DNA from 2 places in the Streptomyces olindensis genome. Region 2 is predicted to be linked to the other one. Evidence: riboswitches for the same ligand, from Rfam matches in the RefSeq annotation. Region 2 holds a riboswitch; the other holds the start of a gene.
The links. A riboswitch is a leader RNA that binds a small molecule or an ion and turns the genes downstream of it on or off. The one in region 2 is predicted to bind thiamine pyrophosphate.
Positions count from the first base shown of each region.

Region 1: another riboswitch for thiamine pyrophosphate. It lies ahead of thiO (glycine oxidase ThiO); the one in region 2 lies ahead of ABZ948_RS05240 (thiamine ABC transporter substrate-binding protein).

Region 1 covers NZ_JBEYZD010000003.1:117,104-132,859, forward strand. The annotation lists gene ABZ948_RS02630 (phytoene desaturase family protein) at 1-992, shown strand, start outside; gene ABZ948_RS02635 (SCO2102 family sporulation regulator) at 1,020-1,958, opposite strand; gene metF (methylenetetrahydrofolate reductase [NAD(P)H]) at 2,015-2,938, opposite strand; gene thiE (thiamine phosphate synthase) at 3,034-3,693, opposite strand; gene ABZ948_RS02650 (Rv2175c family DNA-binding protein) at 3,953-4,318, opposite strand; gene ABZ948_RS02655 (NAD(P)/FAD-dependent oxidoreductase) at 4,409-5,650, opposite strand; TPP riboswitch at 5,844-5,955, shown strand; gene thiO (glycine oxidase ThiO) at 5,953-7,122, shown strand; gene thiS (sulfur carrier protein ThiS) at 7,119-7,319, shown strand; gene ABZ948_RS02670 (thiazole synthase) at 7,322-8,119, shown strand; gene pknB (Stk1 family PASTA domain-containing Ser/Thr kinase) at 8,214-10,148, shown strand; gene ABZ948_RS02680 (deoxyribonuclease IV) at 10,855-11,733, shown strand; gene ABZ948_RS02685 (sulfite oxidase-like oxidoreductase) at 11,748-12,404, opposite strand; gene bfr (bacterioferritin) at 12,580-13,056, shown strand; gene ABZ948_RS02695 ((2Fe-2S)-binding protein) at 13,066-13,299, opposite strand; gene ABZ948_RS02700 (class II 3-deoxy-7-phosphoheptulonate synthase) at 13,449-14,801, opposite strand; gene ABZ948_RS02705 (trp operon leader peptide) at 14,898-14,954, shown strand; gene ABZ948_RS02710 (anthranilate synthase family protein) at 15,058-15,756, shown strand, end outside.
Region 2 covers NZ_JBEYZD010000006.1:73,832-89,587, reverse strand. The annotation lists gene ABZ948_RS05315 (NUDIX hydrolase) at 1-276, shown strand, start outside; gene ABZ948_RS05310 (DUF2469 domain-containing protein) at 333-641, shown strand; gene ABZ948_RS05305 (YraN family protein) at 746-1,138, shown strand; gene ABZ948_RS05300 (YifB family Mg chelatase-like AAA ATPase) at 1,138-2,763, shown strand; gene dprA (DNA-processing protein DprA) at 2,760-3,917, shown strand; gene whiG (RNA polymerase sigma factor WhiG) at 4,193-5,035, shown strand; gene ABZ948_RS05285 (TetR/AcrR family transcriptional regulator) at 5,129-5,686, shown strand; gene ABZ948_RS05280 (peptidoglycan DD-metalloendopeptidase family protein) at 5,927-6,490, opposite strand; gene rpsB (30S ribosomal protein S2) at 6,764-7,654, shown strand; gene tsf (translation elongation factor Ts) at 7,807-8,643, shown strand; gene pyrH (UMP kinase) at 8,828-9,586, shown strand; gene frr (ribosome recycling factor) at 9,753-10,310, shown strand; gene ABZ948_RS05255 (phosphatidate cytidylyltransferase) at 10,310-11,437, shown strand; gene ABZ948_RS05250 (SRPBCC family protein) at 11,555-12,004, shown strand; gene rlmN (dual-specificity RNA methyltransferase RlmN) at 12,074-13,180, shown strand; TPP riboswitch at 13,205-13,311, shown strand; gene ABZ948_RS05240 (thiamine ABC transporter substrate-binding protein) at 13,436-14,473, shown strand; gene ABZ948_RS05235 (ABC transporter permease) at 14,449-15,756, shown strand, end outside.

The DNA of each region.
Region 1 (15,756 bases), on a different contig from region 2:
GACTGCTGCGGACCCGCCGGGCGGGCACGCTCGCCGAGGTCGGCGCCTGGGAGCTGCGCGACCCCCGGCTCGCGGCTCTCCTCGAGAGCCATGCCCTCGCGCAGGGCCTGGATCCCCGGGTCACCCCGGCGAGCGCGGCCGTACTGCCGTACATGGAGCACGCCTTCGGCACCTGGTACGTGCGCGGGGGCATGCGTGAGCTGGCGCGCGCGGTGTACGAGCGGTGCCTGGCCCGGAAGGTCGAGTTCCGTTTCGGCGCCGAGGTCACCGGTGTGCTGGAGAAGGACGGCCGGGCCTCGGGGGTGGAGCTCGCGGACGGGTCGGTCGCCGAGGCCGACCACGTGGTGGCCGGAGTCGCACCCGGCGTGCTGGAGCGGCTCACGGCGGGCCATGCGGTGCGCGGCGACGGCGAGGTGCCCGCACAGCGGGCGGCGGCCGGCCGGCTGACGGTCCTGCTCGCCCTGCGTGGCGCCCGCCCCGAGGGCACCGCCCACCGCACGGTGGTCCACACCCAGGACCGCGAGGCCGAGTTGGAGGCCCTGTTCGGCACGGCGGCGCGGCACGCGCATCCGACCGTGACGGTGCTGCGGCCCGGCGACCCGCGGTCGGCCCCGGAGGACCACGAGGCGGTCACCCTCACGACGGTGGTCCCCGCCCGGCCCGACCAATCCTGCGAGGACCTCGCCGCACAGCTGCTCACGGTCGCCGAACGGGCCGTGCCCGACCTGCGCGACCGTCTCCTCTGGCACGAGGTGCGCACCCCGGCCGACATCGCGGACGCGACGGGCGCGGAGGACGGCTCGGTGCCCGTACCGGCGCTGGCGGCGGCCGGCGGGCGCCTGCTGCACCCGTCCAACAGCACCCGGGTGCCCGGTCTGTTCGCGGTCGGCGGCTGGGCCCACCCCGGCGGCGGACTGCCGCACGCGGGCATGTCGGGCGCGCTCGTCGCCGGACTGATCGTGGAGGGACCGGAGTTCCGGGGCTCTCAGTGACCGGCCCCGGCCTCGCGGCCGGGGACTTCAGAAACGGTACTGCTCGTCGAAGCCGTTCCCGTGCGTCTGCTGCTGCCCGCCGCCCTGGTACGGGTACGGCTGCTCCGGCGGCAGTTCCTGCCCGTACTCGTCGGTGTTGCGCTGCTGCGGGACCCAGACGCCGCCGGGCGGGGTCTCGCCGCCGTAGGTGCCGGCGTACTGGTCCTGCCCGTATCCCTGCTGCTGGCCGTAGTACTGCTGGTCGCCGTAGCCGGTGGTGTCGTACCCGCCCGAGCCGTAGGTGGACGAGCCGATGTACGGGTCCGAGTAGGCGGCGTACTGCTGCTGGCCGGCGGGGTCGTAGCCCTGCTGCTGGCCGTAGCCCGAGTAGTCGTAGGCGTAGGACTGGTCGGTGGCCTGCGTGGCGTACTGGTCGTGGGACTGGGCCTGGTACCCGGTGTCGCCGTAGACGCCGTAGGAGCCGGTGTCGTCGGGCACGGGCTGCGGCTCGTAGACGGCGGTGGTCTCGGCGTCCGCCGGCCGGGCCGGCCGCGACGGGGTGAAGACGTCGTCGCGGTCGTAGTCGTCGTCCTGGCCGTAGGCGACGCTGTCGTGGCGGTGGTCCGCGCCCTCGTCGCCGTAGCCGCCGTCGGCCGCCTCCAGGCCGGAGACCTCCAGGGTCGGCTCCTGGCGGCCGCGCTCACCGCGGCGGCGCTTGCTGCCGCCCAGCATCGGCGCGTTCATCGCCCAGCCGGACGCGAAGCCGCTGCGGAAGGACAGGGTGACGTAGGTCTGGCCGACCGCGAAGGCGGCCGCGCCCAGTCCGATCACGACGACCGACGGGATCAGGACACCGACCACGACACCGAGGAAGCCGACGAAGGCGAGGAGTCGCCAGCGCAGCCGTGCCTTGTACTGCAGCAGCACCTCGCCCAGCAGCCACAGCGCGACGACGCCGAACGCGATGTAGAGGACCGCCCAGCCCATGTACGCCCCTCTCCCAGTGGCCGCTACGCAGTGTGTCGTATACCGGTGCGAACGGTCTAGGCCTGCGCCGGGTGGTGCAGGCCCAGGTTCTCGTAGATTTCCAGTGTCGCAGTGGAGTTGTTGAGCGTGATGAAGTGCAGGCCGGGCACACCCTCGGCGAGCAGCCGCGCGCAGAACTCCGTGGCGAATTCGATACCAATGGAGCGTACAGCGGCCGGATCGTCTTTTGCTGTGAGGATCCGCTCTTTCAGGGCGGCCGGGAACGACGCGTTGGTGAGGGACCCGATCCGCTCCAGCGTCTTCACGCTCGCGATCGGCATGACCTCGGGAATGATCGGGGTGTCGCAGCCGGCGGCCGAGACGCGGTCGCGCAGCCGGAGGTAGTCCTCCGGGTGGAAGAACATCTGCGTGATGGCGTAGTCCGCGCCCGCGCGGCACTTGTCGACGAAGTGCCGGACGTCGGTGTCCCAGTCGGTGGAGCGCGGGTGCATCGCCGGGAAGGCGGCGACGCCCACGCAGAAGTCGCCGGACGCCTTGATCAGTTCGACGAGTTCGGCGGCGTAGGCCAGGCCCCGGGGGTGCGGCACCCACTCGCCCATCGGGTCGCCGGGCGGGTCGCCGCGCAGGGCGAGCATGTTGCGGATCCCGGCGTCGGCGTACTGCCCGATGATGTTGCGCAGGTCGGCCACCGAGTGGTCGACCGCGGTGAGGTGGGCGATCGGCGTGAGGGTGGTGTCGGAGGCGATCGCCTCGGTCGCCTTGACCGTGCCCGCGCGGGTGGAGCCGCCTGCGCCGTAGGTCACGGAGACGAAGTCGGGTGCCACCGCCTCGACCCGGCGCAGCGCGTTCCACAGGTTCCGCTCGCCCTTCGGTGTCTTGGGGGCGTAGAACTCGAACGAGTACGTCGTCTTGCCGGTCGCGAGCATGTCGCGGACGGTGCGAGCGTGGTCCGATCTGATGGATGCGGTGCCGAGGGCCATACCGGCAGGTTAGCCAGGGGCGGTCGCTCTCCCAACCGAACGCGGATATTTGACCTATTTGTCTACTTGCTGTCCACTCCTTGGACAGCCCGGCGTCACTCCTTCTCGCGCAGCCGCTTCGCGAATTCGGACGCCGCCGCACCCGGGTCGTCGGCCTCGGTGATCGCCCGGACGACGACCACGCGCCGGGCCCCGGCTGCCAGCACCTGGTCGAGGTTGCCGAGGTCGATGCCGCCGATGGCGAACCAGGGCCGGTCGGTGCCGAGGGCCGCGGTGGACCGGACGAGGTCCAGGCCGGGGGCGTGGCGGCCGGGCTTGGTGGGGGTCGGCCAGCACGGGCCGGTGCAGAAGTAGTCCACGCCGTCCTGGACGGCGGCCGCGGCGGCCTCGGCGGCGGCGTGGGTGGAGCGGCCGATCAGGACGTCGTCGCCGAGGATCGCCCGGGCCGCGGGGACCGGGAGGTCGCCCTGGCCGAGGTGGAGCACGTCGGAGCCGGCGGCGTGGGCGACGTCCGCCCGGTCGTTGACCGCGAGGAGCTTGCCGTGCCGGGCGCAGGCGTCGGCGAAGACGGCCAGGTGCTCCAGCTCCTCGGCGGCCTCCATGCCCTTGTCCCGCAGCTGCACGATGTCGACCCCGCCGGCCAGCACGGCGTCGAGGAACTCCGCGAGGTCGCCCTGCCGCGTGCGGGCGTCGGTGCACAGGTAGACCCGGGCGTCGGCGAGCTGGGCCCGTGCGGTGGTGGCGGTGCCGGACATGCGTGTCCCCCCTGGGTGTCGGTGGCGCGGGCGGGCCCGCGGGTACGTCGGTGCCGTACGGGTGCGGGAGCGCCCCTGTCCCGCCGCGACACCTCGGGCACCCTACGCCCCCTCCCGGGCCGTCCGGGGCGCCCACGGCCTCGCGCGGGCGCGCCCGGTCCCCGGGCCGTGACCCCCACGGGCCACGGCCCACACCGGGCGGTTGTTCGGGCCCGGCCCCGCTCGCGCGGCGCCGGACGGTTGTTCGGTCGAGGTCGGGTCAGACCGCGAGCGCCTGGGCGCGGCGCTTCACCTCCGTACCGCGGTTCTCACGGAGTGCCTGCGCCGGGGTGCCGGGCAGGGACGGGTCGGGGGTGAAGAGCCACTCCAGCATCTCTTCGACCGTGAAGCCGTCGTCCCGCAGGAGCGTCAGGGTGCCGGACAGGCCCTTGACGACCTTGTCCCCGTCGATGAAGTCCGCGGGGACGTGCAGCGCGCGGTTCTCACCACGGCGTACGGCGATGAGCTGGCCCTCCTTGACCAGCTGCCGCACACGCGTCACCTCGACGCCGAACTGTTCGGCGATGTCGGGGAGGGTGAGCCAGGCAGGGACGAGAGCATCGATCTTTGCGTCAATCTCGGTCACGGAAACCAGCCTGCCATCCGCCACTGACAGTCGGAAGTCGGCCCGGTCCGCCTGGGCGGACGCGCCGCGGCTCGGCCGGGCCCCCAGGCCCTACGCCGTGGCCGCTTTCAGGGGCCTCGCCGGGTCCTGGAGCAGCACCGGATTCATCGGCGTGCCCGCCTCGATCAGGCGGCGGCCCTGCGCCAGGTCGCGGGGGCGGCCCACCGCCAGCAGCGCCACGAGCCGGTCCCCGCGCAGCCAGCACACCGTCCAGGCGGGACCGGACGGTTCGCCCCGCCACAGCGTGGTGTCGGCGGCCGCGTGGTGCCCGGCGTACTGCACGAACCGCCCGAACTGCTCGGACCAGAAGTACGGCACCGGGTCGTAGACCGCGGGGGTCTCGCCGGTGGCCCGGCCGACGATGTTCACCGCGACCGTGCGCGGCCCCTGGAGGGCGTTGTCCCAGTGGTGCACGAGCAGGCGCTCGCCGTACCGGCCGGAGGGGAAGGAGGCGCAGTCGCCGACCGCGTAGACGTCCGGCGCGGAGGTGCGCAGGTGCTCGTCGGCCACGATCTCGCCGTGGACGCCGAGCGCGACGCCGGAGCCGGCCAGCCACGCCGTCGCCGGGCGGGCGCCGATGCCGACGACGACCGCGCCCGCGGGCAGCCGGGAGCCGTCGTCGAGGAGCACCGCGCCGGGCTCGACACCCGCCACGCGCGCGTGGGTGCGCAGCACGGCTCCCGCGTCGGCGTACCAGCGGGCCATCGGGGCGGCGACCTCGGCGGGCAGCGCCCCGGCCAGCGGCCGCTCGGCGGCCTCCACGACGGTCACCGCGCAGCCCGCCTCGCGCGCGGCCGTGGCGAACTCCGCGCCGATCCAGCCCGCGCCGACGACCACGATGTCGTGCCGCCGGGCCAGCACCGGCCGCAGCCGCTCGGCGTCGTCCAGGGTGCGCAGCAGATGCACGCCGGGCACGCCCTCCGCGCCGGGCAGCCGGACGGGTTCGGCGCCGGTCGCGACGACCAGGACGTCGTACGGCACGGGCCCGTTCTCGGTGTCCAGCTCGTGGTCCTCGGGGCGCAGGCCGAGCACCTCGCAGCCGAGGCGCAGCTCGATGCCGAGGGCCTCGAAGTCGACGTCGAAGGCGGAGCCCTCCGCCTTGCCGAGCAGGACGGCCTTGGACAACGGGGGCCGGTCGTACGGCTGGTGGGGTTCGGCGCCGATCAGGAGCACGGTGCCGGTGAAGCCCTGCTCGCGCAGGGCGACGGCGGTCTGCACACCGGCCATGCCCGCGCCCGCCACGACCACGCGCCGCGGCGCGGACGAACCTGGTTCCTGCGTCTGCTCGCTCACCTGATCACCATAGACAACTGACATTCCGTCAGTCAGTGCTCATGCGCCGTGACCTGCTGCACAGCGCTCCTCCCACCGCCCGTGCCCGTCCTTGCGGGTACCCGCGAACGGCCCGTGTACGACGTCGGCGCCCCCGGGTGGGGACGGAGGCTCCCTTACTGCCGCGCAGGGCGTCGGGCTAGGGTGGCCGACGTAGAGCACTCGCGGGAGCCCGGACGCACCGGGCTGAGAGGGAGGCTGGCGGCCTCCGACCGTACGAACCTGATCCGGGTCATGCCGGCGAAGGGAGGGGCTGGACGCCCATGTCGCGTACGCGCACGTCAGACGTCCTCGTCATCGGGGGCGGGATCATCGGCCTGGTCACCGCGTGGCGGGCCGCGCAACGCGGGTTCGCCACGGCCGTGGCGGACCCCGAGCCGGGCGGCGGAGCCGCACAGGTGGCGGCCGGCATGCTGGCCGCCGTCACGGAGCTGCACTACGGCGAGCAGACCCTGCTCGGCCTGAACCTCGCCTCCGCCCGGCGCTACCCGGACTTCGCGGCCGAGCTCACCGAGGTGACCGGCCACGACCTCGGCTACCGGCGGTGCGGCACGCTCGCCGTGGCGCTGGACGCCGACGACCGGGCCCACCTGCGCGAACTGCACGCCCTGCAGCAGCAGTCGGGCCTGGAGTCGCAGTGGCTGTCGGGGCGCGAGTGCCGCCGCCTGGAGCCGATGCTCGCGCCGGGCGTGCGCGGCGGGCTGCGGGTCGACGGCGACCACCAGATCGACCCGCGGCGCCTGGCCGGGGCGCTGCTGGCGGCGTGCGAGCGGGCGGGCGTGGTCTTCCACCACGCGTGGGCCGAGCGGCTGGTCGTCGCCGGGGACCGGGCCACCGGTGTCGTCACGGACGACGGAACCGAGCTGGCCGCCGGGCAGGTCGTGCTGGCCGGGGGCAGCCTGAGCGGGCGGCTCGCGGGCGTGCCGGAGGACGTGCTGCCACCCGTGCGGCCGGTGAAGGGGCAGGTCGTCCGGCTGACCATGCCGGGGCGGCACGGGCCGTTCCTCAGCCGGACCGTGCGCGCGGTCGTGCGCGGCAGCCACGTCTACCTGGTGCCGCGCGAGAACGGCGAGCTGGTGATCGGGGCGACCAGCGAGGAACTGGGCTGGGACACCACCGTCACCGCGGGCGGCGTCTACGAGCTGCTGCGCGACGCGCACGAGCTGGTCCCCGGCATCACCGAGCTGCCGCTCACCGAGACCCGGGCCGGACTGCGCCCCGGCTCGCCCGACAACGCGCCGCTGCTCGGCCCGACCGGCCTCGACGGACTGCTGCTGGCCACCGGGCACTACCGCAACGGCGTCCTGCTCACGCCGGTCACCGGCGACGCCCTGGCGCACGCCCTGACGACGGGCGGTCTCCCCGAGGAGGCCCGCCCCTTCACGCCGAAGCGCTTCAGTACCGCCACCGCACTCACGGAGCAGCCCGCATGAACATCTCCGTCAACGGGGAGCCCCGGGACGTCCGGCCCGGCACGGCTCTCGACACCGTCGTGCAATCGCTGACCACCTCACCCTCGGGAGTGGCCGCCGCCCTCAACGAAACCGTCGTCCCGCGCACGCAGTGGCCGTCCACGCCCCTCTCCGAGGGGGACCGCGTGGAAGTCCTCACCGCCGTCCAAGGAGGCTGACCATGGCCGACGATCCGTTCGTCCTCGGGGGTACGTCCTTCACGTCCCGCCTGATCATGGGCACGGGCGGGGCGCCCAGCCTCGACGTGCTGGAGCGGTCGCTGGTCGCCTCCGGGACGGAGCTGACGACCGTAGCGATGCGGCGTGTGAACCCCTCGGTGCAGGGCTCGGTGCTGTCCGTCCTCGACAGGCTCGGCATCCGCGTGCTGCCCAACACGGCGGGCTGCTTCACCGCCGGGGAGGCCGTCCTCACGGCCCGGCTGGCGCGCGAGGCCCTCGGCACCGACCTGATCAAGCTGGAGGTCATCGCCGACGAGCGCACCCTGCTGCCGGACCCGATCGAGCTGCTGGAGGCGGCCGAGACACTCGTCGACGACGGCTTCACGGTGCTGCCGTACACCAACGACGACCCGGTGCTGGCGCGCAAGCTGGAGGACGTGGGCTGCGCGGCGATCATGCCGCTCGGCTCGCCCATCGGCTCCGGGCTCGGCATCCGCAACCCGCACAACTTCCAGCTGATCGTCGAGCACGCGCGCGTGCCGGTGATCCTGGACGCGGGCGCCGGGACGGCGTCGGACGCCGCGCTGGCGATGGAGCTGGGCTGCGCGGGTGTGATGCTCGCCTCGGCGGTGACGCGGGCCCAGGAGCCGGTGCTGATGGCCGACGCCATGCGGCACGCGGTGGAGGCCGGGCGGCTGGCGTACCGGGCGGGGCGGATCCCGCGGCGGCACTTCGCGGAGGCCTCGTCGCCCGCGGAGGGCAGGGCGGCGCTGGACCCGGAGCGGCCCGCCTTCGGGTGAGGGTGCGCCGGGCACGTCACAGGTCGGCTGCAGTACCGGTGCGATCTTCGGCGTGCTGCGCGGGGTGACAGTGGTGACTCGTACACTCGCCTGCGTGGACACGACCCTTCAGGACCCCTTGGTCGGGCAGCTGCTCGACGGCCGGTACCGCATCGACGCGCGGATCGCGGTCGGCGGGATGGCCACGGTCTACCGGGCCGTGGACACCCGCCTCGACCGGGTCCTCGCGCTCAAGGTGATGCACCCCTCGCTCGCGGTCGACGGCTCGTTCGTCGAGCGGTTCATCCGCGAGGCGAAGTCGGTCGCCCGGCTGGCCCACCCGAACGTGGTGCAGGTCTTCGACCAGGGCACCGACGGCTCCTACGTCTACCTCGCCATGGAGTACGTCGCGGGCTGCACCCTGCGGGACGTGCTGCGCGAGCGCGGGGCCCTGCAGCCGCGGGCCGCCCTGGACATCCTGGAGCCGGTGCTGGCCGCGCTGGGCGCCGCCCACCGCGCCGGGTTCGTGCACCGGGACATGAAGCCCGAGAACGTCCTGATAGGGGACGACGGCCGGGTCAAGGTCGCCGACTTCGGCCTCGTCCGGGCCGTGGACACGGTGACGAACACCACCGGCACGGTCCTCGGCACGGTCTCGTACCTCGCCCCCGAGCAGATAGAGAACGGCACCGCCGACCCCCGCGTCGACGTGTACGCGTGCGGGGTGATGCTCTACGAGATGCTCACCGGCGACAAGCCGCACGACGGGGACTCCCCCGCCGTCATCCTCTACAAGCACCTGCACGAGGACGTCCCGCCGCCCTCGGCCGCCGTGCCGGGTCTGGCGTACGAGCTGGACGAGATGGTCGCCTCGGCGACCGCCCGCACCCCGGAGATCCGCCCGCACGACGCGGTGGCACTGCTCGCGCAGGTCCGCGACGGACGCGGCCGGCTGAGCGCTGACCAGCTGGACGTGGTCCCGCCGCAGGCGCTCACCGCGGAGCACGACAACGCCGACGACCGGACGAGCGTGATCCCGCGCGCCCTCACGACACCCCGCCCGCTGCCGGTGAACGAGGACGACGAGCCCGCCGACGCGGGGCTCAACCGCACCAGCCGCTTCCAGTCCCCGCCGCCCCCGCCGTCCCGGCGCCGCTCGGGTCCCCGGCGCGGCCCGATGGCGATCGTGGTCGCCGTCCTGCTCGTGCTCGGCCTCGGCACGGGCATCTGGTACATCAACTCGGGCCAGTTCACCGAGGTCCCCCCGCTGCTGTCGAAGACCCAGGACCAGGCCGAGGACCGGTTGCGGGACGCGGGGCTGGAGCTCGGCAAGGTGGAGCACGCCTACAGCGACACCGTGGAGCGCGGCCAGGTCATCAGCAGCGACCCGAAGGCCGGCACGCGCATCCGCGGCAACGACGCGGTGAGCATCACCGTCTCCGACGGCCCCGAGACGGTGCGGGTGCCCGCCCTGGAGGGCCGGAAGCTGGACCAGGCGCGGGCCCAGCTCAAGCAGGACGGGCTGGAGCCGGGCATGGTCACCCGCGAGTTCAGCGAGGACGTCCCGCGCGGCTCGGTGATCTCCGCGCGGCCCGCGGACGGCACGCAGGTGCGCGCGGGCACGGCCGTCGCGCTGGTGGTCAGCAAGGGCAGCCCCATCGACATCCCCGACGTCACCGGTGACGACCTGGCCGACGCCCGGGCCGAGCTGCAGGACGCCGGCCTCAAGGTGAAGGTGGCCACCGAGCGGGTCACCTCCTCCGAGTTCGACAAGGGCCAGGTCGCCCGGCAGAGCCCCAACCCCGGCGGACAGGCCGCCGAGGGCGACACGGTCACGCTGACGCTGTCCAAGGGCCCCGAGATGATCGAGGTCCCGGACGTGGTCGGCGACAGCGTCGACGACGCCCGGCAGGCGCTGGAGGGCGCCGGGTTCCAGGTCGACGAGGACCGCGGTCTGCTCGGCCTGTTCGGCGACACCGTCAAGGACCAGTCGGTCAAGGGCGGCGAGACGGCGCCCAAGGGCTCCACGATCACGATCAAGATCAGGTGACGACCGGACGCGAAGCCCTGGCAGGGAGCGTGGCCGGGCGCGGAGCCCCCCGCTCGGGATCATGGCCGGGCGCGGAGCCCGTGGACGGAGCACGGCCGGGCGCCGAGCCCGTGGACGGAGCACGGCTGGCGCGGAGCCCGTGGACGGAGCACGCGGCCGGGCGCGGAGGCCCGCACGGATCATGACCGGGCGCGGAGCCCGTGGACGGAGCACGGCTGGCGCGGAGCCCCCGCACGCCGGGCGCGAAGCCCATGGCCGGAGCACGCGGCCGGGCGCGGAGCCCCGCACGGATCATGACCGGGCGCGAAGCCCGTGGACGGAGCACGGCCGACGCGGAGCCCCCGCACGGAGCACGACCGGGCTCCGAGCCCCGCACGGATCATGACCGGGCGCGAAGCCCGTGGACGGAGCACGGCCGACGCGGAGCCCCCGCACGGAGCACGGCCGGGCGCCGAGCCCGTGGACGGAGCACGGCTGGCGCGAAGCCCATGGACGGAGCACGCGGCCGGGCGCGGAGCCCCGCACGGATCATGACCGGGCGCGGAGCCCGTGGACAGAGCACGGCCGACGCGAAGCCCCCGCACGGATCACGGCCGGGCGCCGAGCCCGTGGACGGAGCACGGCCGGCGCGAAGGCCCCGCACGGATCACGGCCGGGCGCCGAGCCCGTGGGCGGAGCACGGTCGGGCGCATGACACCCTGAACGGGTGAACAATCAGCTGTCCGGCCCCTCCCGCAACCCCGTGGGCGGCCACGTCCCCGTGGCCGGTGGGCTCCACTCCGTCGGCCTGTCGTACGCCCGTGACCTGCGCGCGGAGACCGTGCAGGTCTTCGTCGCCAACCCGCGCGGCTGGGCCACGCCGGCCGGGAACCCGAAGCAGGACGAGGCGTTCCGCGCGGCGTGCGAGGCCGAGTCGATCCCCGCCTACGTACACGCGCCCTACCTGATCAACTTCGGCTCGCACACCGAGGCCACCGTGGAACGGTCGGTGGAGTCCCTGCGGCACTCGCTGCGGCGCGGCCGGGAGATCGGGGCGCTCGGCGTGGTCGTGCACACGGGCAGCGCCACCGGCGGCCGGGAGCGGTCCGTGGCGCTGAAGCAGGTCCGGGAGCACCTGCTGCCGCTGCTCGACGAGCTGACCCACGACGACGACCCGTATCTGCTGCTGGAGTCGACCGCCGGCCAGGGCGCCTCCCTGTGCTCACGGACCTGGGACTTCGGCCCGTACTTCGAGGCGCTGGACGCCCACCCGATGCTCGGCGTGTGCCTGGACACCTGCCACATCTTCGCCGCCGGACACGACCTGACCGGCCCGAGCGGCATGCACCAGACGCTGGACCTGCTGGTGGACACGGTCGGCGAGGGACGGCTGAAGCTGATCCACGCCAACGACTCCAAGGACGTGGTGGGCGCCCACAAGGACCGGCACGAGAACATCGGCGTCGGCCACATCGGCGAGGACCCGTTCCGGGCACTGATGACGCACCCCGCGACCGAGGGCGTGCCACTGATCATCGAGACGCCGGGCGGCAAGGAGGGACATGCGGCGGACGTGGAGCGGCTGAAGAAGCTGCGCGACTGCTGAAGACCTGAGAGGCCTCAGAGGTCGGGGCCGTCCCCCGGCTCCTCCTGGTACGAGTAGCGCTGCTCCCGCCAGGGGTCGCCGATGTTGTGGTAGCCGCGCTCCTCCCAGAAGCCACGCCGGTCGGCGGTCATGTACTCCACGCCGCGCACCCATTTGGGGCCCTTCCAGGCGTACAGGTGGGGCACGATCAGGCGCAGTGGGAAGCCGTGCTCGGCGGTGAGCAGCTCGCCGTCCTTGTGGGTGGCGAACAGGACGCGCTCGTCGGCGAAGTCGGACAGGCGGAGGTTGGAGCTGAATCCGTACTCGGCCCACACCATCACATGGGTGACGTCGTCCGCGGGCGGGGCGATGTCGAGGATCGTGCGGGCGGGGACACCGCCCCACTCCGCGCCCAGCATGCTGAACTTCGTGACGCAGTGCAGATCGGCCACGACGGTGGTGTGCGGCAGGGCCGTGAACTCCTCGTGGGACCAGCAGTGCTTGCCGCCGCCGGCGGTGGCGCCGAAGACCCGGAACTCCCAGCGCTCGGGCCGGAACTTGGGGACGGGCCCGTAGTGCGTGACCGGCCAGCCGCGCTGCACCCGCTGTCCCGGCGGCAGGCCGGGCTGCGCCGCTCCTGCTCCTGCCGAATCGTGCCCTTCTCCCGATTCGTGTTCCAGCGGCTGACCCATGACTCCATCCTGACAGACCCCGGGTGATGCCCCTGACCGGGGTCACTTCAAAACGGGGCAAATAGAACTAAGCATGCCCTTACTTACTAAGTGAAGACTTACTGGACGATCTTCGTCGCCGGTGGAATCATGCGGCGCAACCTGCCAGTTCCCCCCGTTGGAAGGAGCCTCTGCGATGCAGGGCGACCCCGAGGTCCTCGAATTCCTCAACGAGCAGCTGACCGGCGAGCTGACGGCGATCAACCAGTACTGGCTGCACTACCGGATCCAGGACAACAAAGGCTGGACCAAGCTCGCCAAGTACACGCGTGAAGAGTCCATCGACGAGATGAAGCACGCGGACAAGATCACCGAACGCATCCTCATGCTGGACGGTCTGCCCAACTACCAGCGGCTCTTCCACGTCCGGGTCGGTCAGACGGTCACCGAGATGTTCCAGGCCGATCGACAGGTCGAGGTCGAGGCGATCGACCGCCTCAAGCGCGGCATCGAGGTGATGCGCAGCAAGGGCGACATCACGTCGGCGAACCTCTTCGAGTCGATCCTCGAGGACGAGGAGCACCACATCGACTACCTGGACACGCAGCTGGAGCTGATCGACAAGCTCGGCGAGGCGCTGTACCTCGCGCAGCAGATCGAGCAGCCGAGCTGAGGCCTGCCGTCAGGCGGCGTCCTCGAGCTCCGCGAGCACCGGCTGGCCACGGTCGGCCAGTTCACGGCGAGGGCAGGCACCCCTGCCCAGGATCGCCTGGATACGGCGCACACAGGACCCGCAGTCCGTGCCCGCCTTGCAGGCGGAGGCTATCTGGCGGGGGGTGCAGGCACCGCTGTCCGCATGCTGTTTGACCTGCTGTTCGGTGATCCCGAAGCAACTGCAGACGTACACGCGGTTCACCTCCCGAGGGGCTTGCTCTGTGGTGCCGTCCCCGTTGATCGGTGAGGCTAACCTAACCTTACCCGTCGGGTGCGAGCCGCAAAAGTCGAGAGGGGCGCGGATCGTATGTGATCCGCGCCCCAGTCGTTGCCCGGTAACAGGCGGACCCGTTACTGGTCCCTGTACATCTCGGCCACGAGGAACGCCAGGTCGAGCGACTGGCTGCGGTTGAGCCGCGGGTCGCAGGCCGTCTCGTAGCGCTGGTGCAGATCGTCGACGAAGATCTCGTCGCCGCCGCCCACGCACTCGGTGACGTCGTCACCGGTCAGCTCCACGTGGATGCCGCCCGGGTGCGTGCCGAGCTCCTTGTGGACCTCGAAGAAGCCCTTGACCTCGTCGAGCACGTCGTCGAAGCGGCGGGTCTTGTGCCCGGAGGCCGCCTCGAAGGTGTTGCCGTGCATCGGGTCGGTCACCCAGGCCACGGTGGCGCCGGAGGCGGTGACCTTCTCTACCAGCTCGGGGAGCTTGTCGCGGACCTTGTCGGCGCCCATGCGGACGATGAACGTCAGCCGGCCCGGCTCGCGCTCCGGGTCGAGGCGCTCGATGTACTGCAGCGCGTCCTCGGCCGTGGTCGTCGGACCCAGCTTGATGCCGATGGGGTTGCGGATCTTCGAGGCGAACTCGATGTGCGCGTGGTCCAGCTGCCGGGTGCGCTCGCCGATCCACACCATGTGCGCGGAGACGTCGTACAGCTGCCCGGTGCGCGAGTCGACCCTGGTCAGGGCGGACTCGTAGTCGAGGAGCAGCGCCTCGTGGGAGGCGTAGAACTCGACCGTCTTGAACTCCTCCGGGTCGGCCCCGCAGGCGTGCATGAAGTTCAGCGCGTTGTCGATCTCGCGCGCCAGCTGCTCGTAGCGCTGCCCCGACGGGGACGACTTCACGAAGTCCTGGTTCCAGGCGTGCACCTGGCGCAGGTCGGCGTAGCCGCCGGTGGTGAAGGCGCGTACCAGGTTCAGCGTGGAGGCGGAGGCGTGGTACATCCGCTTCAGGCGCTCGGGGTCCGGGACGCGGGCCTCTTCGGTGAAGTCGAAGCCGTTGACCGAGTCGCCCCGGTACGTCGGCAGCGTCACGCCGTCGCGGGTCTCGGTCGGCTTGGAGCGCGGCTTGGAGTACTGGCCGGCGATGCGGCCGACCTTCACGACCGGCACCGAGGCGGCGTACGTCAGCACGGCGCCCATCTGGAGCAGGGTCTTCAGCTTGTTGCGGATGTGGTCCGCGGACACCGCGTCGAAGGCCTCGGCGCAGTCGCCGCCCTGGAGGAGGAACGCCTCTCCCTTGGCGACGGCCGCCATCCGGGCGCGCAGCTGGTCGCACTCGCCCGCGAAGACGAGCGGCGGATACGACTCGAGGTCCGCAACGACTGCGCGCAGAGCCTCGGGGTCGGGGTACTCGGGCTGCTGCGCCGCGGGCAGGTCTCGCCAGGTGTTGCCAGCACTCGCGCTGGTCTTAGCGTTCACGGTCACGACCTCAACATTACGGGGTCGTGTCGGGCGTCCTGACCCATGCCCAGCAATTGAGACACCGGGTACACCCCTCGGACATGGGGTAGGGTGCGTCGCATGTTCGCGCACTCGATCCAGACCTGGTGGTGGACCGCTCATCCGGCGGCCCGCTGACTGCGCGTACAGAAGACTTCGCGAAGGCCGCCCGAGGGGCGGCCTTCGGTGTTTCCCGGGTCGTTCCTCACCGACATCGACGTGATTCGACGGAAGAGGAACCATGGACCTGGCACAGCTGCTGGACGACCCCCGTCCCTTCGCCCTGCTCCGCCGCCGCACGCCCGGCCACGACCACGACCTGGTCGAGGTTCTGATCGGCCCGGTCGCCGCGTACGACCGGCTCGCCGACCTCCCCGAGCAGAGCCTCGCGCTCGTCCCCTTCCGGCAGATCCGCGAGCGCGGCTTCGACGTCCGCGACGACGGCACGCCCCTGCTGGCACTCACCCCCCAGGAGTCGTACGGCGTCCCGCTGGGCGACGCCCTGGAGCAGCTCCCGGCGCATGACGTGCGCGTCGAGGGCGGCGGCTTCGACATCGCCGACGAGGAGTACGCGCGGATCGTCGGGCGCGTGCTGGAGGAGGAGATCGGCCGGGGCGAGGGCGCCAACTTCGTGATCCGCCGGACGTACGAGGGCGGGATCCCCGGGTTCGGGCGGGCCGACGCCCTCGCGCTGTTCCGGCGGCTGCTGGAGGGCGAGCGGGGCGCGTACTGGACGTTCGTCGTGCACACCGGGGAGCGCACGCTGGTCGGGGCCAGCCCCGAGGTGCATGTGCGGATGTCGGGCGGCACGGTCGTCATGAACCCGATCAGCGGCACCTACCGCTACCCCGCCGAGGGGCCGACCCCCGAGCACCTGCTGGACTTCCTCGCCGACGGCAAGGAGATCGAGGAGCTGTCGATGGTCGTCGACGAGGAGCTC
Region 2 (15,756 bases):
CTGTGGCGGCGGATGTGCTCGTTCCCGTTCGCGGGCCGCCGCTGGGACCAGGACGAGTGGTACTTCCTGGCTCGTACGGACCGTACGGCGATCGCCGCCGCCGGGCTGACCGAGCTGGAACGGCGCAGTGTCGCCGGAGCGCGCTGGTGGACGTGTCCGGAACTGACCCGGGCACATGAGACGGTGTATCCGACCAGACTCGCCGGGCTGCTGCGCACGCTGCTCGACGAAGGTCCCCCGGCCAGGCCCGTGATCCTTGACCCGGAAATCGTCTAGGGGCTCACGGGACTGGCGCACAATGGTGGGATCGCACGGCTGAAGGGGAACATGCCATGAGCGCCGAGGACCTCGAGAAGTACGAGACCGAGATGGAGCTGAAGCTCTACCGGGAGTACCGCGATGTCGTCGGTCTGTTCAAATACGTGATCGAGACCGAGCGGCGCTTCTACCTGACCAACGACTACGAGATGCAGGTGCACTCGGTCCAGGGCGAGGTGTTCTTCGAGGTGTCCATGGCGGACGCCTGGGTGTGGGACATGTATCGGCCGGCGCGGTTCGTGAAGCAGGTCCGAGTGCTCACGTTCAAGGACGTGAACATCGAGGAGCTGAACAAGAGCGATCTGGAGCTGCCGAGCGGGTGAAGCGATCTGGAGCTGCCGAACGGGTGAGGTTCACCCCGGCGGGTGACCGGGTTGTCCACAACGGCTGAGCCGTCCACCAAGATCCACTTCTTGGTCGCGGCTGCGTGATCGTTGGCGCCGGAGGTGGTGCCGGCATGAACGCACGCAGTGCGATGGGCAGGTACGGAGAGAGTCTGGCGGCCAGGCGGCTGGCCGAGGCGGGCCTGACGGTCCTGGAGCGCAACTGGCGCTCGGGCCGCAACGGCGAGATCGACATCGTGGCCCGGGACGGGGACGTCCTGGTCGTCTGCGAGGTGAAGACCCGCAGGGAAGGCCCCTTCGAGCATCCGATGGCGGCCGTGACCCCGCAGAAGGCGGACCGGCTGCGGGACCTCGCCGAGCGATGGATCCAGACACACGGGGGCGCACCGCCCGGCGGGGTCCGCATCGACGTCGTCGGGGTGCTGCTGCCCGCCCGCGGTGCGGCCGTGGTCGAGCACGTGCGGGGGGCGGCCTGATGGCATTCGCCCGTACGTGTTCGGTGGCGCTGGTGGGCGTCGAGGGCGTGGTCGTCGAGGTCCAGGCCGACCTGGAACCGGGTGTGGCGGCGTTCACGCTGGTGGGGCTGCCCGACAAGAGCCTCACGGAGAGCCGGGACCGGGTGCGCGCCGCGGTCGTCAACTCGGGCGCGGCCTGGCCGCAGAAGAAACTCACGGTGGGCCTGAGCCCGGCCTCCGTCCCGAAGTCCGGCAGCGGCTTCGACCTGGCCGTCGCGGCGGCGGTCCTCGGCGCGGCGGAACGCATCGACCCGCGGGTCCTCGCCGACATCGTGATGATCGGGGAGCTGGGGCTGGACGGGCGGGTGCGGCCGGTACGGGGGGTGCTGCCGGCGGTGCTGGCGGCGGCGGACGCGGGATATGAGCAGGTGGTGGTGCCCGAGTGTGCCGCCGCCGAGGCGTCCCTCGTGCCCGGGGTGTCCGTCCTGGGCGTCCGCAGCCTGCGGCAGTTGATCGCCGTCCTGGCCGACGAACCCGTGCCCGACGAGGAACAGGACGAACTGGGACGGCCGGATCCGCTCCTCGCCGGCCTGCGCGTGCCGGGCACGGGCGCGGCCACCGGCATGCACAGCGTCGGCGCCGCCCAGCACGACCACGGCCACGACCTGGCGGACGTCGTCGGGCAGACGTCGGCGCGCACGGCGGTGGAGGTGGCCGCGGCGGGCGGGCACCACCTCTTCCTGGAGGGGCCGCCCGGAGCCGGCAAGACGATGCTCGCCGAGCGGCTGCCCACCATCCTGCCCCGGCTCGTCCGGCAGGAGTCGCTGGAGGTCACCGCGGTCCACTCGGTGGCGGGCCTGCTGCCTCCCGGCAAGCCGCTGATCGACGTCGCCCCGTACTGCGCCCCGCACCACTCGGCCACGATGCAGGCACTCGTCGGCGGCGGCCCGGGCATCGCGCGGCCCGGCGCCGTGTCGCTGTCCCATCGCGGGGTGCTGTTCCTGGACGAGACGCCGGAGTTCAACAGCCAGGCCCTGGACGCGCTGCGCCAGCCGCTGGAGGCGGGGCACGTCGTGATCGCGCGCAGCGCCGGGGTGGTGCGCTTCCCGGCGAAGTTCCTGATGGTGCTCGCGGCCAACCCCTGCCCGTGCGGCCGGTTCTCCCAGCGGGACGACCTGTGCGAGTGCCCGCCCTCGGCGATCCGCCGGTACCAGGCCCGGCTCTCCGGGCCGCTGCTCGACCGCGTCGACCTGCGCGTCGAGGTGGACCGCGTCACCCGCACCCAGCTGACCGCCTCCGGCGCCCGGGGCGAGTCCACCGCGACGGTCGCCGACCGGGTCCGGGCAGCCCGGGAACGGGCCGCGGAGCGCCTGGCGGGCACTCCCTGGCGGACGAACAGCGAGGTGCCCGGCCGCGAGCTGCGCAGCCGCTGGTACGCCGCCCCCGGCGCGATGGACGAGGCCGAGCGGAACCTGGAGCGGGGCGTCCTGACCGCCCGCGGACTCGATCGCGTCCTGCGCGTGGCCTGGACCGTGGCCGATCTCCTCGGTCACGACCGGCCCGACGCCACGGACGTCGCCCTCGCGCTCCAGCTGCGCACCGGAGTGCCGAGGGGCGTGCCCATGGCCATCGGGGCACTGACATGAGCATCCTCGACGACCCGGACGACGAACTGCTCGCCCGCGTCTTCCTCACCCGGGTCATCGAGCCCGGGGACGAAGCCGGTGGGCGGTGGGTGCGGGAGTTCGGGGTCGGGGGAGTGGTGCGGCGGCTGGTGGAGGGCGGGGTGCCCCTGCCCGGCGTGAGCGCGAAGCGGTGGGCCGGGCTGCTGGCCAGGGCCGCGATCGCCCGGCCGCGGCGGGATCTGGAGGTCGCCCGGGACGCCGGGGTGCGGTTCGTGTGCCCCGGGGACCCCGAGTGGCCGGGGCAGCTCGACGATCTCGGGGACGCCCGGCCCCTGGGCCTCTGGGTGCGAGGGCGGCCCAGCCTGCGCATGTGGGCCCTGAGGTCCGTCGCCGTCGTCGGCGCCCGGGCCTGCACCGAGTACGGGGCACACATGGCGGCCACCCTCGCCGCCGGCCTCGCCGAGCAGGGCTGGGTCGTGGTGTCCGGCGGCGCCTACGGCGTCGACGGCGCCGCCCACCGCGGAGCCCTCGGCGCGGGCGGCGCCACCGTCGCCGTCCTCGCCTGCGGCGTCGACCGGCCCTACCCGCGCGGACACACCCAGCTGATCGGCAGGATCGCCGAACAGGGTCTGGTCATCGGCGAGTTGCCGCCCGGGGATCACCCGACACCGAGCCGGTTCATCCTGCGGAACCGGGTGATCGCGGCCCTCACCCGCGGGACCGTGGTCGTCGAGGCCGCCCACCGCAGCGGCTCCCTGGTCACGGCCCGGGCGGCCCAGCGCCTGGGCCGGTACACCATGGGCGTGCCCGGCCCCGCCACCAGCGCGCTCTCCGCCGGGGTGCATGAACTGCTGCGCGCGGAAGCGGCCCTGGTCACCGACGCCGCCGACGTCGTCGAGCTGGTCGGCGACATCGGGCAGCTGGCCCCCGACCGGCGCGGCCCCGTCCTGCCCCGGGACCTGCTGGAGCCGGCCGCCCGGCAGGTGCTCGCCGCGCTGCCGGGACGCCGGGCCGCCCGGCCGGACGAGATCGCGCGCCGCGCGCAGACCGCACCGGACGACGCGATCGCGAGACTGTACGAACTCCGAGCACTCGGTTACGTCGAACGACACGGCGACGGCTGGAAGTTGACACGCCAGGCGGTGATGTCGGTCCGCGGGGGTCCCGAGCCGTGAGGACCACCCGTGTTCGGCCGTCCGGGGGAACCCCGACACCCCTTGGAAATGCGCCCAGTTGGGGGTCTCCGGGGAGCACGCCGGGCGAGCGTGCCGCTTCGGCGGGACGCCTTCCGGAACGTATCTGCGCCCCCTTCGACCACCGCCCTTCGCGCACCGCGACACCGCAGTCACGCTACGCTCACGAGGATCCCGACACGGACAGGCAACTCGACATCAGACAGACAGCTCACCCCAGCAGCACCACTTCGCAGCAGAACGGCACAAGGCGACGAATGCCCCAGCACACCTCCGGGTCCGACCGGGCGGCGATCCCCCCAGCCGCCCGTGACGGTGGCAGCGTGCGGCCGCCCGCTCCCTCGACGCTCGACGAGCTGTGGCGGTCGTACAAGGCGACGGGGGACGAGCGGCTGCGGGAGCAGCTGATCCTGCACTACTCGCCGCTGGTGAAGTACGTCGCGGGACGGGTCAGCGTGGGCCTGCCGTCCAACGTCGAGCAGGCGGACTTCGTCTCGTCCGGGGTGTTCGGGCTGATCGACGCGATCGAGAAGTTCGACATCGACCGGGAGATCAAGTTCGAGACGTACGCGATCACCCGGATCCGCGGCGCCATGATCGACGAGCTGCGGGCGCTGGACTGGATCCCGCGCTCGGTGCGGCAGAAGGCGCGCAACGTGGAGCGGGCGTACGCCACGCTGGAGGCGCGGCTGCGGCGCACGCCGACGGAGGGCGAGGTGGCCTCCGAGATGGGCATCGCGGTCGAGGAACTCCACGCGGTGTTCAGCCAGTTGTCGCTGGCCAACGTGGTGGCCCTGGAGGAGCTGCTGCACGTGGGCGGTGAGGGCGGCGACGGGCTGAGCGTCATGGACACGCTGGAGGACACCGCCGCCGACAACCCGGTGGAGGTCGCCGAGGACCGCGAGCTGCGGAGGTTCCTCGCCCGGGCCATCAACACGCTGCCCGAGCGGGAGAAGACCGTGGTCACGCTGTACTACTACGAGGGCCTCACGCTGGCCGAGATCGGCAACGTGCTGGGCGTGACCGAGAGCCGGGTCAGCCAGATCCACACCAAGTCCGTGCTCCAGCTCAGGGCGAAACTGGCGAGCTTCGGCCGCTGACCTGGCCGGATGGCGTCGGCCCGGCGGGAGCCACTCCCGTCCGGCCCGGCGCGTCCGTAGAGTGTTGACGTGCCAAGGATTCGAGCGGCCTCCGTGGCCGAGCACCGGTCGATGCAGCGAGCCGCCCTGCTGGACGCGGCTCGTTCCTTGTTGTCCGAGGGCGGTACGGAGGCGCTGACCTTCCCGGCCCTCGCCGAGCGGACGGGCCTGGCGCGCTCGTCCGTCTACGAGTACTTCCGGTCACGGGCGGCCGTGGTCGAGGAGCTGTGCGAGGTCGACTTCCCCGTCTGGGCGGCGGAGGTGTCGGCGGCGATGGAGCGGGCGCGGACGCCCGAGGCCAAGGTCGAGGCGTATGTGCGGCAGCAGCTGGAGCTGGTCGGTGACCGGCGGCACCGGGCCGTGGTGGCGATCTCCGCGAGCGAGCTGGACGCGGGTGCCCGGGAGAAGATCCGGGCGGCGCACGGCGGGCTCGTCGCGATGATCGTCGAGGCGCTCGCCGAGATGGGGCATGAGCAGCCCCGGCTCGCGGCGATGTTGGTGCAGGGGGTCGTGGACGCGGCCGTACGGCGGATCGAGCTGGGGGCCGCGGAGGAGCCCGGGACTGTGACCGAGGCGGCTGTCTCCATGGCTCTGCGGGGTGTGCGGGGCTGAGCCTCGGCGGTTGGGGCTGAGCTTCGGCGGGCTCGAGCTGAGCTTCGTCGGGCTGAGCTTCGGTGGGCTCGGGCTGAGCTTCGGCGGGCTGGGGTCGGGAACGGGCGGGGCCGGCGGGCGCGCGGCGCGGCGCCGCGGGGTGCGGCCCCGCGGGCCGGGGCCGGGCGGGTGCGTGGCGTGGCATGGCGCCGCAGGGTGCGGCCCACCCGTGGCGTCCGAGCGGAACGACCGCCGGTGGCTCTAGGTGAGGACCGGCAGCAGCCTCGACGGGCCCCCGTTCAGGAGCCACGGGGGCAGCAGCGACAGTGGGTTCAGGTACGTCCCGCCCCGGCGCAGACCCCAGTGCACGCACGGAGCCGTGCAGTGCGAGCCGGTCGCCGCCACCGTGCCGATCACCTCGCCCGGCTCCACCTCCTCGCCCTCCTCGACGGACGCCGTCACGGGCTCGTAGGTCGTGCGGAGCGCGGGATCACCGGTCCCCGTGAGGTCCACGGACACGACCCCCTTTCCGGCCACCCGGCCCGCGAAGGACACCCGGCCCGCCGCCACCGCCCGCACCGGCGCTCCGGGCTCCGCCGCCAGGTCGACGCCCCGGTGGCCCGGGCCGTACACCGTCGCCGGGGGCTCCCAGCCGCGCAGGACCGGAGGGCGCAAGCCCACCGGCCAGGTGCGGCCGAGGGCCGGCACCGGCGCGTCCGTGCCGGTCAGGGACAGGCTCGCGGGCGGGGACAGCAGGGCCGTCACCGTGAACACCAGCAGCAGGACCAGCCGCGTACACGCACGCACACATCGCTTCGCTCGCATGCGGAAAGCGTCCCGGAGCACCCCCGGTCACCGCCCGGGTCTGTGGACCACCACCCGGTTGTGGACAACGGCGTCACCCGGTGCCCCGCGGGTCCCGTACACTTCTGGTGGCGACCCGGGCCACCGGGTCGACTTCGCACGCCCCGATATGCAGCCCGGCAACGGGCCGTATCAGCGCCCCTCGGTCCCTCGTGGCACGGCGCGCAGTGGGCGTCAGGCGCGGAAGCCGTCCGGCATCCGCGGCACAACCGAGAAATTCAAGGAGAAACGGCCATGGCCGTCGTCACGATGCGGGAGCTGCTGGAGAGCGGCGTCCACTTCGGTCACCAGACCCGTCGCTGGAACCCGAAGATGAAGCGCTTCATCTTCACCGAGCGCAACGGCATCTACATCATCGACCTGCTCCAGTCGCTGTCGTACATCGACCGCGCCTACGAGTTCGTCAAGGAGACCGTCGCCCACGGCGGCACGGTCATGTTCGTCGGCACCAAGAAGCAGGCGCAGGAGGCCATCGCCGAGCAGGCCACCCGCGTCGGCATGCCCTACGTCAACCAGCGCTGGCTGGGCGGCATGCTCACCAACTTCTCGACCGTCTACAAGCGTCTGCAGCGCCTCAAGGAGCTCGAGCAGATCGACTTCGAGGACGTCGCCGCGTCCGGTCTGACCAAGAAGGAGCTTCTCGTGCTCTCGCGCGAGAAGGCCAAGCTGGAGAAGACCCTCGGCGGTATCCGCGAGATGCAGAAGGTGCCCAGCGCCGTCTGGATCGTGGACACCAAGAAGGAGCACATCGCCGTTGGTGAGGCCCGGAAGCTGAACATTCCGGTCGTCGCGATCCTCGACACCAACTGCGACCCCGACGAGGTCGACTACAAGATCCCGGGCAACGACGACGCGATCCGCTCCGTCACCCTGCTCACCCGCGTCATCGCCGACGCCGTCGCCGAGGGCCTCATCGCCCGCAGCGGTGTCGCCACCGAGGGCAAGGGCGAGAAGGCCGCCGGCGAGCCGCTCGCCGAGTGGGAGCGCGACCTGCTCGAGGGCGAGAAGAAGGCCGACGAGGCCGCCCCCGCCGCTGAGGCCGCCCCGGCCGCCGAGGCTGCTCCGGCCGCCGAGGCCGAGAAGCCGGCCGAGGGCGAGAAGCCGGCCGAGGCCGAGCAGGCCTGACCCGTCAGCGTCCGAGGTGACGGCGGGAGCGCTGACATGAAGTCCGCTCCCGCCGTTCACCCGTAGGTCAGCGGAAGGACAGCGCCCCCCGGCTCCATGGGCGCATCCGCAGATCTTCGATCTTCCAGACTTCGAGAAAGATTCACAGACTCATGGCGAACTACACCGCCGCCGACGTCAAGAAGCTCCGCGAGCTCACGGGCGCCGGCATGATGGACTGCAAGAAGGCGCTGGACGAGGCCGAGGGCAACGTCGAGAAGGCCGTCGAGGCGCTCCGCATCAAGGGCCAGAAGGGCGTCGCCAAGCGCGAGGGCCGCTCCGCCGAGAACGGCGCCGTGGTCTCCGTCATCGCCGACGACAACTCCTCCGGCGTCATCGTCGAGCTGAAGTGCGAGACCGACTTCGTCGCCAAGGGCGAGAAGTTCCAGGCCGTCGCCAACCAGATCGCGCAGCACGTCGCCAAGACCTCCCCGGCCGACCTGGAGGCCCTGCTCGCCTCCGAGATCGAGGCCGGCAAGACCGTCCAGGCGTTCGTGGACGAGGCCAACGCCAACCTGGGCGAGAAGATCGTCCTGGACCGCTTCGCGCAGTTCGCCGACGGCTACGTCACCGCGTACATGCACCGCACGATGCCCGACCTGCCCCCGCAGATCGGTGTCCTCGTCGAGCTGGACAAGCCGAACGCGGAGATCGCCAAGGGCGTCGCCCAGCACATCGCCGCCTTCGCGCCGAAGTACCTCTCCAAGGAGGACGTGCCGGCCGAGGTCGTCGAGTCCGAGCGCCGCGTCGCCGAGGAGACCACCCGCGCCGAGGGCAAGCCCGAGGCCGCCCTGCCGAAGATCGTCGAGGGTCGCCTCAACGGCTTCTTCAAGGACGCCACGCTGCTCGGCCAGCCGTACGCGCTCGACAACAAGAAGTCCGTCCAGAAGATCCTGGACGAGGCCGGTGTCACCCTGAAGCGCTTCACGCGCATCAAGGTCGGCATCTGAGTCCGTACCGCGATCGACGCGCGACCCCGATAGGGTCGACAGCAGTCGTCCGCGTACGCCGTCACAGGGGTGACGGACGACAGCAGATCTGACGAGGAGGCCATTGCCGTATGGGATGTGAAACACGCCCCACCGGCAATGGCCTTCCTCGTATGTGCACCACGTGAAAGAGGCGGGATCCCCCATGACCACCAAGGCCCAGAAGAGCGACGACGGCAAAGTACGCGGCCGGTTTCTGCTGAAGCTGTCCGGAGAGGCCTTCTCCGGCGGTGGGGGCCTGGGCGTCGACCCCGACGTGGTGCACAAGATCGCCCGCGAGATCGCGGCCGTCGTGCGCGACGGCGCGCAGATCGCGGTCGTCATCGGCGGCGGCAACTTCTTCCGTGGCGCCGAGCTCCAGCAGCGCGGCATGGACCGGGCCCGCTCCGACTACATGGGCATGCTCGGCACGGTCATGAACTGCCTCGCCCTCCAGGACTTCCTGGAGAAGGTCGGCGTGGACTGCCGCGTGCAGACCGCCATCACCATGGGCCAGGTCGCCGAGCCCTACATCCCGCTGCGCGCCGTACGGCACCTGGAGAAGGGCCGCGTGGTGATCTTCGGCGCCGGTATGGGCATGCCGTACTTCTCCACCGACACCACCGCCGCCCAGCGCGCCCTGGAGATCGACGCCGAGGCGCTGCTGATGGGCAAGAACGGCGTGGACGGGGTCTACGACTCCGACCCGAAGACCAACCCGGACGCCGTGAAGTTCGACCACCTCGGCTACGGCGAGGTCATCACCCGCGACCTGAAGGTCGCCGACGCCACGGCCGTGACGCTGTGCCGCGACAACAAGCTCCCGATCGTGGTCTTCGAGCTGCTGGCGGAGGGCAACATCTCACGCGCCGTCAAGGGTGAGAAGATCGGCACGCTGGTGGGGGACCCCGGCAGCCGGGACTGACACCCCGAGAACAACCCCGTCCGGGGGACGGACGGGACGGAGCCGGGCCGGGGGATGGACAATGTCCCGCCGGTCGGGAACCGTGCAGGAAGAAGACGCGACGCAGCCGGCCGCCGCCCCACATGGAACCGCAGCCGGGCCTACTCAAGACACGCAGGAGCAAGTGGTGATCGAAGAGACCCTCCTCGAGGCCGAGGAGAAGATGGAGAAGGCCGTCGTGGTCGCCAAGGAGGACTTCGCCGCGATCCGCACCGGCCGTGCGCACCCGGCGATGTTCAACAAGATCGTGGCCGACTACTACGGCGCGCCGACCCCGATCAACCAGCTGGCCTCGTTCTCGGTGCCCGAGCCGCGCATGGCCGTGGTGACCCCGTTCGACAAGAGCGCGCTGCGCAACATCGAACAGGCCATCCGCGACTCCGACCTGGGCGTCAACCCGAGCAACGACGGCAACATCATCCGGGTGGTGTTCCCCGAGCTGACCGAGGAACGCCGCCGCGAGTACATCAAGGTCGCCAAGGGCAAGGGTGAGGACGCCAAGGTCTCCATCCGCTCCGTGCGCCGCAAGGCCAAGGACGCCATCGACAAGCTGATCAAGGACGGCGAGGTCGGCGAGGACGAGGGCCGCCGTGCGGAGAAGGAGCTCGACGACACCACCGCGAAGTACGTCGCACAGGTGGACGAGCTCCTGAAGCACAAGGAAGCGGAGCTGCTCGAGGTCTGATGAACGACTCTTCCTGGGGGGCGCCGCCACAGGCCGGGTACTGGGGGCCCACCGACCAGCCGCATGGCCACGGGCAGGTCCACACCCCCGGCCAGGGGCACGTCCAAGGGGCCGCCCCGGCGGGTCCCGCATACGATGCGCATGACGCGCCTCAGACTCGGCCCATGCCCATCGTGCCCGACGTAGCCGCGTACGGCGGAAACCAGGATGACGACCGAGGGGCCGCTCGGCGGAGCGGCCCTCCGGTCCGGAACGACACGAATCCGGAGCCCATGCCCGACGCCTCGCAGCCGGCACCCAAGCCGCAGAAGAAGAGCGCGGGTCGCGACCTGAGTGCCGCGATAGGGGTCGGGGTCGGGCTCGGCGCGGTGATCGTCGCGTCGCTGTTCGTCGTCAAGGCCGTCTTCGTCGGCGTCGTCGCGGTCGCCGTCGTGGTGGGCCTGTGGGAACTGACCAAGCGGCTGGAGGAGCGCAAGGGCATCCGGGCGCCGCTCGTGCCGCTCGCGCTCGGCGGTGCCGCGATGGTCGTCGCCGGGTACGTCCGGGGCGCCGAGGGCGCCTGGGTCGCCATGGCGCTCACCGCGCTGGCCGTGCTGGTCTGGCGCATGACGGAACCGCCGGAGAACTACCTCAGGGACGTCACGGCGGGCGTCTTCGCGGCGTTCTACGTGCCGTTCCTGGCGACGTTCGTCGCGATGATGCTGACCGCGGACGACGGACCGCAGCGGGTGCTCACCTTCCTGCTGCTGACGGTCGTCAGCGACACCGGTGCCTACGCCGTCGGCTGGCGCTTCGGCCGGACCAAGCTCGCCCCGCGCATCAGCCCCGGCAAGACCCGCGAGGGCCTGCTCGGTGCGGTCGCCTTCGCCATGGTGGTCGGCGCGCTGTGCCTGGAGTTCATGATCCATGACGGTGCCTGGTGGCAGGGCCTGCTGCTGGGTCTCGCGGTCGCGGTCAGCGCCACGCTCGGCGACCTCGGCGAGTCCATGATCAAGCGGGACCTCGGCATCAAGGACATGGGCACGCTGCTGCCGGGCCACGGCGGCATCATGGACCGGCTCGACTCGCTGCTGCCCACGGCTCCCGTGGTGTGGCTGCTGCTCGTGCTCTTCGTGGGATCCGGCTGAGCGGATCCGCCCCGGCGAGCCCCCGTCCACCACGGCGGGGGCTCGCCGTCTTTCTCGAGGAGGCGGCGGGCTTCACGGAGTGGGACGATTCAGGTGTACGCCGCAAAGGGGGTCATCATGTCCGCCATTCGACAATCCATCGATGTCGACCGCTCTCCCACGGACGTCTACGACTACGTCATGGACACCCCGCGCATGCCGGAGTGGCAGCTGAGCGCCGTCTCCGCGGAACGCCTCGACGAGGGGCCCGTCGGCATCGGCACCAAGGTCCGGGTCACCCGGCACATCGGCCGCCGCACGATGCCGATGACCATGGAGGTCACCGAGTACGACCCGCCGCACAGCTGGGGCCTGCGCGGGATCGACGGCCCCGTCCGGGCACGGGTCCACGGCGAGGTCGAGCCGTTCGACGAGGGCCGCCGCTCCCACGTGACGATCGAGGTCGACTTCGAGGGCCACGGCATGGGCAAGGTCCTCGTCCCCTTCGTCGTCCGCCCCCAGGTCCGCAAGGAACTCCCGCGCAACGAGCAGCTCCTCAAGGACCGGCTGGAGCACACGGGCGAGTAGGGGGTCTCATCCCCGGTGCCGCAGGCGGGGCACGGGCCACCGTGAACGATCTGCGACACTGGTTGAGCCATGCCTAAGCCCGGAGAACTCACTTTCGTCGCCCCGCGCGGAGCCAAGAAGCCGCCGCGGCATCTCGCCGACCTCACTCCTGCCGAGCGCAAGGAGGCTGTCGCCGCTGTCGGGGAGAAGCCGTTTCGCGCCAAGCAGCTCTCGCAGCACTACTTCGCGCGGTACGCGCACGAGCCGGAGCAGTGGACCGATATTCCGGCCGGTGCCCGCGGTCGGCTGCAGGAGGCGCTGCTGCCCGAGCTGATGACCGTCGTGCGGCATCTGTCGACCGACCAGGGCACCACCCGCAAGACGCTGTGGCGGCTGTTCGACGGGACGCTCGTCGAGTCGGTGCTGATGCGCTACCCGGACCGGGTGACCATGTGCATCAGCTCGCAGGCCGGGTGCGGGATGAACTGCCCGTTCTGTGCGACGGGACAGGCGGGGCTGGACCGCAATCTGTCCACCGCCGAGATCGTCCACCAGATCGTGGACGGGATGCGGGCCCTGCGCGACGGGGAGGTCCCCGGCGGCCCGGCGCGGCTCAGCAACATCGTGTTCATGGGCATGGGCGAGCCCCTCGCCAACTACAACCGGGTGATCGGCGCCATCCGGCGGCTCACCGACCCCGAGCCCGACGGCGTCGGCCTGTCCCAGCGAGGGATCACCGTGTCCACCGTCGGTCTCGTGCCGGCCATCCACCGGTTCGCCGACGAGGGCTTCAAGTGCCGGCTGGCGATCTCGCTGCACGCGCCCGACGACGAGCTGCGTGACACCCTCGTGCCCGTGAACACGCGGTGGAAGGTGCGCGAGGTGCTGGACGCCGGTTTCGAGTACAGCGCCAAGTCCGGACGCCGGCTGTCCATCGAGTACGCCCTGATCCGCGACATCAACGACCAGGCCTGGCGTGGCGACCGGCTCGGCCGGATGCTCAAGGGCAGGCCCGTGCACGTCAACCTCATCCCGCTGAACCCGACGCCCGGGTCGAAGTGGACGGCCTCCCGGCCCGAGGACGAGAAGGCGTTCGTGGAGGCCATCGCCGCGCATGGTGTGCCGGTGACGATCCGGGACACCCGTGGTCAGGAGATCGACGGGGCGTGTGGTCAGCTCGCGGCCACCGAACGGTAGTGTGACCGTCGTACATACACCTTCATATTCCGACAGGGGAGCGCCACAGCGCTGAGAGTGCGGCACACGGCCGCAGACCCTCCGAACCTGGCCCAGGTCATTCTGGGTAGGGAGATCGGTCACCACTCGAGCTGTTGCGCCCTGCCCGGGACCCCGGAAGTCCCGGGCAGGGCCGCGTCTTCTCCTGGTCACCCCAGGAGGAATCCGGTGAGCATCAACATCAAGCGGCTGACGGCGGTGGCCGTCGGGCTCGGCATGGTCGGCACGCTGTCCGCGTGCGGGTCGTCCGACGGCTCCCAGGGGGCCGGCGACTCCAAGACCGTGACGCTCGTCAGCCACGACTCGTGGGCCGCGTCCGAGGACGTCATCGCGGCCTTCGAGAAGGAGTCCGGCTACAAGGTCCGGGTCCTGAAGGACGGCGACGCCGGGCAGGCCGTGAACAAGGCCGTCCTGACCAAGGACAACCCGCAGGGCGACGTCTTCTTCGGCGTCGACAACACCCTGCTGTCCCGCGCCCTCGACAACGGCGTGTTCCAGCCGTACGAGGCGAAGGGATCGGAGCGGATCAAGGCCGAGTACCGGGTCGACGAGGACAAGCACCGCGTCACGCCCATCGACACCGGCGACATCTGCGTCAACTACGACAAGAAGTACTTCGCCGACCACAAGATCGAGCCGCCGCGCAGCTTCGACGACCTGGTCGAGCCGCAGTACAAGAACCTGCTCGTGACCGAGAACGCCGCCTCCTCCTCGCCCGGTCTCGGCTTCCTGCTCGGCACCGCCGCGAAGTACGGCGACGACGGCTGGGAGGGCTACTGGAAGAAGCTCAAGGCCAACGGCGTCAAGGTCGTCGACGGCTGGGAGCAGGCCTACAACGAGGAGTTCTCCGGCTCCAGCAGCGGCAAGAAGGCCAAGGGCGACCGGCCGCTCGTCGTGTCGTACGCCTCCTCGCCGCCCGCCGAGGTGCTGTACGCCGACCCGAAGCCCGCCGCCGCCCCCACCGGGGTCGCCGAGGGCACCTGCTTCCGGCAGGTCGAGTACGCCGGGCTGCTGAGCAACGCGAAGAACGCCAAGGGCGGCAAGGCGCTCCTCGACTTCCTGATCGGCGAGCGGTTCCAGCAGGACATGCCGCTCAACATGTTCGTGTACCCGGTGACCGAGGGCGCCCAGGTGCCGCCCGAGTTCGTGAAGTACGGGCCGCAGGCGAAGGATCCCGAGACCATGGACCCGGCGAAGATCGCCGACCACCGTGACCAGTGGGTCAAGTCGTGGACCTCACTCGTACTGAAGTAGCCGTCCGGCGGCGGGGCGCGGCGGCGCGGTTCGGTCTGCTCGCCGTGCCCGTCGCGTTCTTCGCGGTCTTCTTCGCCTATCCGGTCGCCGCGATCGTCGCGCGCGGCCTGAAGGCCGACGGGGCCTGGCACCTCGGGCGGATCGGGGAGGTGCTGGCGCAGTCCGACGTCCGGCACGTCCTGTGGTTCACCACCTGGCAGGCGCTCGTCTCCACCGCGCTCACGCTGCTGGTCGCGCTGCCCGGCGCGTACGTCTTCGCGCGTTTCGACTTCCCCGGCAAGCAGGTGCTGCGGGCGGTGGTGACCGTGCCGTTCGTGCTGCCGACGGTCGTCGTCGGTACGGCGTTCCTGGCGCTGGTCGGGCGCGGCGGGCTGCTCGACGAGCTGTGGGGGGTACGGCTGGACACCACGGTGTGGGCGATCCTGCTCGCGCACGTCTTCTTCAACTACGCGGTCGTCGTGCGGACCGTCGGCGGGCTCTGGGCGCAGCTCGACCCGCGGCAGGAGGAGGCCGCGCGGATGCTCGGGGCCTCACCCCTGAAGGCCTGGCGGCAGGTCACGCTCCCGGCGCTGGCACCCGCCGTGGCCGCCGCCGCGCTCATGGTCTTCCTGTTCACCTTCACCTCCTTCGGCGTCGTCCAGATCCTCGGGGGGCCCACCTTCTCCACCCTGGAAGTGGAGATCTACCGGCAGACGTCCGAGATCTTCGACCTGTCCACGGCGGCCGTGCTGACGCTGATCCAGTTCGTGGCCGTGGGGGCGATCCTCGCCCTGCACGCCTGGACCGTGCGGCGGCGGGAGACGGCGCTGCGGCTGGTGGACGCCGCCGGGACCGCGCGCCGGCCGCGCGGCGCCGGGCAGTGGGCGCTGCTGGGCGGGGTACTGGTCACCGTCGTCGTGCTGCTCCTGCTGCCCCTGGCCGTGCTGGTGCAGCGGTCCCTCGACGCGCCCGGCTTCGGCTACTACCGGGCGCTGACCAGGGACGACGGGGGAGTGTTCCTGGTCCCGCCGATCGAGGCGATCGGCAACTCCCTGTCGTACGCCGTCGCCGCCACGGCCATCGCCGTGGTGGTCGGCTCCCTCGCCGCCGTCGCGCTCACCCGCCGCGACGCGGGGCGGTTCGTGCGCGGCTTCGACGCGCTGCTGATGCTGCCGCTCGGGGTGTCCGCGGTGACCGTCGGCTTCGGATTCCTGATCGCGCTGGACGAGCCGCCGCTGGACCTGAGGTCCTCCTGGATCCTCGTGCCGCTCGCGCAGGCGCTGGTCGGGGTGCCGTTCGTGGTC